One region of the Klebsiella sp. NPDC088457 genome, then DNA from elsewhere that is predicted to be linked to it. Evidence: predicted binding sites of a transcription regulator. Region 1 holds the regulator's gene; the other holds the start of a gene.

Region 1 (3,635 bases):
GGCGGATAAAGTCGCCGGCGTCAAACAACAATTGAGAAGCGGAGAAGCCGTGCTGGTGTGGTCAGAACTGCACGAGACGGTCAACATCATGCCCCGCAAGCAGTTTCACGGCTAAGGCGGCGCCACACCATCGTTTAATCTGGGAGTTGTTATGTCTGCCAAACATCCGGTGATTGCCGTCACAGGCTCCAGCGGCGCGGGAACCACGACCACCAGCCTCGCCTTTCGTAAAATCTTCGCGCAGCTGAACCTGCGCGCCGCCGAAGTAGAAGGCGATAGCTTTCATCGCTATACCCGCCCGGAAATGGACATGGCGATCCGCAAAGCGCGCGATCAGGGAAAGCACATCAGCTATTTCGGTCCGGAAGCGAACGACTTCAGCCTGCTCGAAAATACCTTTCTCGAATACGGGCGCAACGGCACCGGCCAGTCGCGGAAATATCTGCATACCTATGATGAAGCGGTGCCGTGGAATCAGGTGCCAGGTACGTTTACGCCATGGCAGCCGCTACCGGAACCTACCGATGTCCTGTTTTATGAGGGCCTGCACGGTGGCGTGGTAACGCCGCAGCACAACGTGGCACAGCATGTCGACCTGCTGGTCGGCGTAGTGCCGATCGTCAATCTGGAGTGGATTCAGAAGCTGATCCGCGATACCAGCGAACGCGGCCATTCCCGTGAAGCGGTGATGGACTCCGTGGTGCGTTCGATGGAAGACTATATCAACTTCATCACCCCGCAGTTCTCGCGTACCCATATCAACTTCCAGCGCGTCCCCACCGTCGATACTTCCAACCCGTTTGCGGCGAAAGGCATCCCGTCGCTGGATGAAAGCTTTGTGGTGATTCATTTCCGCAATCTGCAGGATATCGATTTCCCGTGGCTGTTAGCGATGCTGCAGGGGTCGTTTATCTCGCATATCAATACGCTGGTGGTGCCGGGCGGAAAGATGGGGCTGGCAATGGAGCTCATCATGGCGCCGCTGGTCGAACGGCTGATGGAAGGGAAGAAAATCAGTTAACCACGTTAAAAGACCCCGGGCGCCTGGCGCTAAGCGGGGTTTTCGTTCTTCACTCACGGCTCCCGGATAAGGCGTTTGCGCCGCTCTCCGGGAAAGGCTGCTTAGCCTTCCACCACTTCATAGGTGTGGGTGATATTCACCGTTTTTTGCAGCATCAGCGCCACCGAGCAGTATTTCTCCGCCGACAGGTCCACCGCACGAGCGACGGCCGCCTCTTTCAGCTCATTTCCGGTGACGATAAAATGCATGTTGATATGGGTAAACAGGCGCGGCGCCTCTTCCCGGCGTTCAGACGTCAGCTTCACTTCACAGTTGCTCACATTGTGACGCCCTTTCTGCAAAATCGACACGACATCGATCGCGCTGCATCCGCCCGCCGCCATCAGCACCATCTCCATCGGGCTTGGCGCTTTATCCCCGGAGTTGCCGTCCATCAGAACCTGGTGGCCTGACGCGGACTCTCCGATGAAGGTTAACCCTTCAACCCATTTCACACGAGCTTGCATAAAATTTAACTCCAAGGTTGCAATTTTCCTGACAGATTACGCGCACATAACAATTCTCGCAACGGAAGGCGACCTGCGTCATGCTGAAGCGAGACACCAGGAGACATGCGGCGAAAGCTATGCTAAAACAGTCGGGATGCTACAGTATTACATTGATGTACTGCATGTATGCAGAGGAGTTCACATTACAGGCTGAAGAAAACTCACCAGCCGTTTCCCAGGCATAGGGAAACAATACGATTGCATGCCCGGATGCCGTGTAGTGTCGGCACCCGGAGATAGCTTATAACAGAGGATAACCGCGCATGGTGCTTGGCAAACCGCAAACAGACCCTACCCTCGAATGGTTCTTGTCTCATTGCCATATTCATAAGTACCCATCTAAAAGCACGCTGATCCACCAGGGTGAAAAAGCAGAAACGTTGTACTACATCGTCAAAGGCTCTGTGGCTGTGCTCATCAAGGATGAAGAGGGTAAAGAGATGATCCTCTCTTACCTCAACCAGGGCGATTTCATCGGTGAATTAGGCTTGTTTGAAGAAGGCCAGGAGCGTAGCGCCTGGGTACGTGCGAAAACCGCATGTGAAGTGGCCGAAATCTCCTACAAAAAATTCCGTCAGCTGATCCAGGTAAACCCGGATATTCTGATGCGTCTGTCATCGCAGATGGCTCGTCGTCTGCAGGTAACCTCAGAAAAAGTGGGTAACCTCGCCTTCCTCGACGTTACCGGCCGTATCGCTCAGACGCTGCTGAACCTGGCGAAACAACCGGACGCCATGACCCACCCGGACGGGATGCAAATTAAAATTACCCGTCAGGAAATCGGTCAGATCGTGGGCTGTTCCCGTGAAACCGTTGGCCGTATTCTGAAGATGCTGGAAGATCAGAATCTGATCTCTGCGCACGGTAAAACCATCGTCGTTTACGGTACCCGTTAAGTCGATAAAACGGCGTGTTGTACCCACAATACGCCGTTTTTGTTTCCCCTCGATGTGGCGCAGGCTGATTTACCACCCGGAAGTCAACTATGCACTGCGGCAAACGCTGGTGCTGTGCTTGCCTGTCGCAATCGGACTCCTGCTCGGTCATTTACAACAGGGTCTGCTGTTCTCGCTGGTGCCTGCCTGTTGCAACGTCGCCGGTCTGGACACGCCGCATAAGCGCTTTTTTAAACGCCTGATCGTCGGCGGCTCCCTGTTTGCCGGCTGTAGTCTGGTCGTCCAGCTGCTGCTGCAGCAGGATATCCCGTTACCGTTAATTCTCAGCGGCCTGGCGCTACTCCTTGGCGTCACGGCAGAAATCAGCTCCCTGCACGCCAGACTCTTGCCCGCCTCGCTGATTGCCGCGATCTTCACTCTGAGCCTTGCCGGGAATATGCCTGTCTGGGAGCCGCTGCTGATCTATGCTCTCGGCACGTTGTGGTACGGCCTGTTTAACTGGTTTTGGTTCTGGCTTTGGCGCGAACAGCCGCTACGTGAATCGCTAAGCCTGCTCTATCGCGAGCTGGCCAACTACTGCGAAGCCAAATACAGCCTGTTGACTCAGCATATCGATCCGGCCACCTCGCTGCCGCCGCTGCTCATCCGCCAGCAGAAGGTCGTGGACCTGATCACCCAGTGCTATCAGCAGATGCATATGCTGGCGGCAAATCAACACAATGACCACAAACGCCTGCTGCGGGCGTTTCAGGTGGCGCTGGATCTTCAGGAACATATCTCCGTCAGCCTGCATCAGCCCGAAGAAGTACAAAAGCTGGTGGAACGCAGCCATGCGGAAGCGGTGATTCGCTGGAATGCGCAAACCGTTGCCGCCCGCCTGCGGGTGCTGGCGGATGACATCCTTTATCATCGTTATCCGCAGCGCTTTAATATGGACAAGCAAATCGGCGCGCTGGAGAAAATCGCCTCGCAGCATCCCGATAACCCGGTCGGGCAGTTCTGCGCCTGGCACTTTAGCCGTATCGCCCAGGTGCTAAGAACCCAGCGCCCGCTGTATGCCCGTAATCTGATGGCCGATAAAGAACGCCGTCTGCCGTTACTGCCGGCGCTGAGGAACTACCTCTCGTTGAAATCGCCGGCGCTGCGCAACGCCGCGCGCATCTGCGTCAT
Region 2 (3,635 bases), on a different contig from region 1:
GCGAAGACGCCGGAGGAGAGCAGACCAACAAAGATCGGAAACGACCAGTCGGCATACCAAAAACCTTTATTCTGTTCCATTTCGAGGCTCCTGTTATTTGCCGCTGAGCGAGCTGTGGATCAGATCCAGCCAGTTCGGCACGGTCAGATGGAAGGACTCCAGCGTCTTGATATCAAAGCCGCGGAAGAAGGCGCTCAGGACAAACAGCGCAACAATGGCGGACATCATCACTTTGGTGACGCGGTTCCAGCCGCTCTCTTCAACGCCCTTACCGATCAGAATGCCCAGCACCAGACCCGGCACGGCGTTACCCATAATCAGCTGCGCCGCGCCGCCGAAGATGGTGGCCCAGAAGCCCGACTTTTTACCGGCATCGATAGCCGCCAGCCAGAAGATAACCGGCATCACGGTATTCACCAGCAGGTTAGCCGCCGGGACCAGAACCTTCACCGCGGTGACCTGCAGCGCTTCCGGTACGGAAGAGGCGGTCAGGTTTAAGAAGGAGACCACCAGCATGCCGATGATGCCGCAGGCAATCGCCATCTTCTTCGGATCGTGCAGCGTTTCGCCGACGTTACGGTTTTTCAACATCAATGCCGCGGCGCCCCAGTTAGGGATAATGCGGTGATCGACGTCCTGGGTAAATGAACCTGCTGCAACGGAAGAAGCCCAGGCGTTAAAGAAGAAGCCCAGACCAAAGGAGAAGTGGGAAGCCGGATCGCCTTCGCAGGAATTCAGCTCGCCCAGGGTACGAAACGCCCCCATCCCCTGGGTGGTAGGCGCATGAAACATGCGTGCCGCTCCGGCGCCCACGCCGACGCCGACCAGGCCGCCGATAATGAGCGATTTTATTAAAATTATCAGGAACATAGTCTGACCCTATGGTGAAAATCAGGTGTGCGTGACGAAATCCACTTTATCGAGATTAATGGCGGTCACGTTGACGGTGACATCCAGCTCCACGCTGTAGGTCCGTCGTTCACGGCGCAAAAAGAAGAATAAGAACGCTTCTTTACGCACCGCTTCACGCGCATGAACAACCTTCACATCCTGTGGCTCAATACGCAGTAAGATATGCGGTGAGGTTTTCATCACCGCTGCCTGTACGTGATTCAGGGCGTCGGCGAAGGCCCGTGTTTTGCTCTCGCCTTTGCCCGTCACGCTCACCGTAGTGGTGAATTGCTCTTTCATGCTCAGGCGCCGTATTTCTTTTTCCAGGCTTCAACCAGGCGCTCGCCCAGCTCTTCTTTATCCATGAAGCCGAAACCCAGTACGTTGTAGCCTTCGTTGATGGCGGTCACGCCTTCGTCAACGGAGCGCATGCCATATTTCGCCTTGTAGCCGTGTTTGTTTTGCGCGGTGATGGCGCCAGCGCCGCCGCTGCCGCAGAAGGAGATACCAAAGCTGGCGTTTTCTGCTTTCATCACGTCGCCAAGTTTCATATCCGCGGCAACGCCCGGTACGACCACGGCATGCGCGCCGGCTTTTTCCGCGCCCGCGGCCACTTTTTGTCCTTTACCCAGACGGTCGCCAATCACTACGGTAATCTGTTCCATTTGCTACTCCTTACAGGTTGTCTTTTGCTACTTCGAAGTGGACGGACAGCAGCCAGGACTCTTCTTCTGGCAGGTTGCCGAACTGCGCAACCACTTCGCGGGCAAGCATCATTGAATCTTCTGAAATCTCTTCAAACAGGCTGGCGTCCACTTCCGGCAGCGGTTCGCCGCTAATCGACCGGTGGGCCATCGCCCGCACATGGGATGTCAGCATCTGTTCCTGGACGGCGTTGGGGATGATATTGCGACGGCTTAACAGTGCATAAACCTGCTGCAGCATCTTCTCAGCAAGCTGCTCAGTTTGCGTCGCCTGGTCCCCTACGTCGTTTGTTACCGCTCCGTTATTCACTTGTGTTACCCCGTTGATGTCTCTGGGGATAAAACTAGCGCCGGGGAGGAGGAGTTTGTAGCGAGTTGTTTTCCACTTCGAAGTGGAAAGGCGGACGGGCTGCGTGATCCAATGCACATAATTGCCGTGAAAATGGCATTTTCGGCGAAATTACGTGATGCACATCACAGGCCAATCGTGGTTTACGTGGGAAGAGCGGTGCGAATAACCGTAGAAGAAAAAAGGAAAAGTGTGATGTCAACGGGGTTTTATGACGGGAAACGAGCAGGAGGTATCGGCTGATACCTCCTGCAACGGGGTTTAACGGTACTTCTGATGGTAGGTGTTGCGGGTCGTTTTAAACGCTTCCGCGGCGGCCTGCGCCTCTTTCACTTTACCTTCATTCGCCAGCTTCAGCGCGCCGTCAATCTGGCCAATCAGGATATCCAGACCGTGGCGATAATCTTTCATTTCTGCGCTGTCGGCGGCTTTCCCTTCCAGCTTCGGCGGGGTCTCTTTCTGCGCATCCGCAGCGGCGGCGCGCATTTTGCTCAGGGCCGCTTTCAGCTCGCCCGCATCGGAGGTTTTCTGCACCACCTGCAGGTTTTCCGCGATGGTGTCCATATCCTCACCCAGTTCGGCGGCCAGCGCCGACGCGGAACCCATTGCAAGGGCGGAGACAGCCAACATTGCTAACAGTTTTTTACGCATTGCTCACTTCCTTTTTTATTATTTAAGCAAACGGGCGCCGCAGGAGCGCCCTTCTGTAAACGTTATTCGGCAAACTGCATCTTGAATAATGAAGGTATAACGGTGTTACTGTCCGGCGATTTTCATCTCAGGCAGCAGCACGGAGCCGCACTGAATATTGCTGCGCGTTTCGATATCGTCACCAACGGTCACGATATTACGCCACATCTCTTTCAGATTGCCTGCGATAGTGATTTCGCTTACCGGATACTGAATTTCGCCATTCTCAACCCAGAAGCCGGAAGCGCCGCGTGAGTAATCGCCGGTCACGCCACTGACACCCTGCCCCATCAGTTCGGTGACGACAAGCCCGGTGCCCATCTCTTTAAGCAACTTTTCAAAACTCAGGCCGCGGCCGTTAATCCGCCAGTTGTGGATGCCGCCCGCGTGACCGGTGCTCTTCATCCCCAGCTTGCGCGCAGAGTAGTTGGTCAGCAGCCACTGGGTCAGCACGCCGTCTTTAATGATGTCCCGACGTTCGGTACGCACGCCTTCGCTGTCGAACGGCGTTGAGGCCAGCCCTTTCAGCAGATGCGGATGCTCTTCGATGGTCAGCCAGTCCGGCAGGATCTGCTGGCCGAGTGAATCCAGCAGGAAGGTGGATTTGCGGTATACCGCGCCGCCGGCGATCGCCCCGACCAGGTGACCAAACAGCCCGGTCGCGACTTCGTTGGCAAAGATAACCGGTGCTTTCATCGTCGAGAGCTTACGCGGCGTCAGCCGTGACAGGGTGCGGCGGGCGCACTCGTCACCGACCCACTCCGGGGTGCGTAAATCTTCCAGCGCGCGGCCAATGGTGTACGCGTAGTCGCGCTCCATATCGCCGTTCTCTTCCGCGATCACGCAGCTGGAAAGGGAGTGGCGGGTGGAGCAGTAGCTCTGCAGCATACCGTGGCTATTGCCGAACACTTTGATGCCGTAGTGGCTGTTGAAGCTGCCGCCTTCGGTGTTGGTGATGCGTTTGTCGGCCTGCAGCGCCGCCTGTTCAGCGCGGGCGGCCA

What was found. The regulator CRP, encoded in region 1, controls carbon source genes, mostly activating them, when cyclic AMP is high. The targets are predictions, from matches to a motif close to ATGTGANNNNNNTCACAT.
Region 2: the regulator CRP is predicted to act here: its motif matches at 2,058-2,075, upstream of ACI2JR_RS19135 (glycine dehydrogenase).

The regions. Positions count from the first base shown of each region.
Region 1 is NZ_JBJDNH010000019.1:41,731-45,365, forward strand. It holds gene ACI2JR_RS13890 (YheU family protein) at 1-115, shown strand, start outside; gene ACI2JR_RS13895 (phosphoribulokinase) at 152-1,021, shown strand; gene ACI2JR_RS13900 (OsmC family protein) at 1,123-1,527, opposite strand; gene crp (cAMP-activated global transcriptional regulator CRP) at 1,833-2,465, shown strand; gene ACI2JR_RS13910 (YccS/YhfK family putative transporter) at 2,518-3,635, shown strand, end outside.
Region 2 is NZ_JBJDNH010000031.1:67,077-70,711, forward strand. It holds gene ACI2JR_RS19115 (DUF4310 family protein) at 1-80, opposite strand, end outside; gene ACI2JR_RS19120 (DUF4311 domain-containing protein) at 94-870, opposite strand; gene ACI2JR_RS19125 (DUF4312 family protein) at 892-1,191, opposite strand; gene ACI2JR_RS19130 (SFCGS family glycine-rich protein) at 1,194-1,556, opposite strand; gene ACI2JR_RS19135 (glycine dehydrogenase) at 1,567-1,905, opposite strand; gene cybC (cytochrome b562) at 2,206-2,595, opposite strand; gene pmbA (metalloprotease PmbA) at 2,701-3,635, opposite strand, start outside.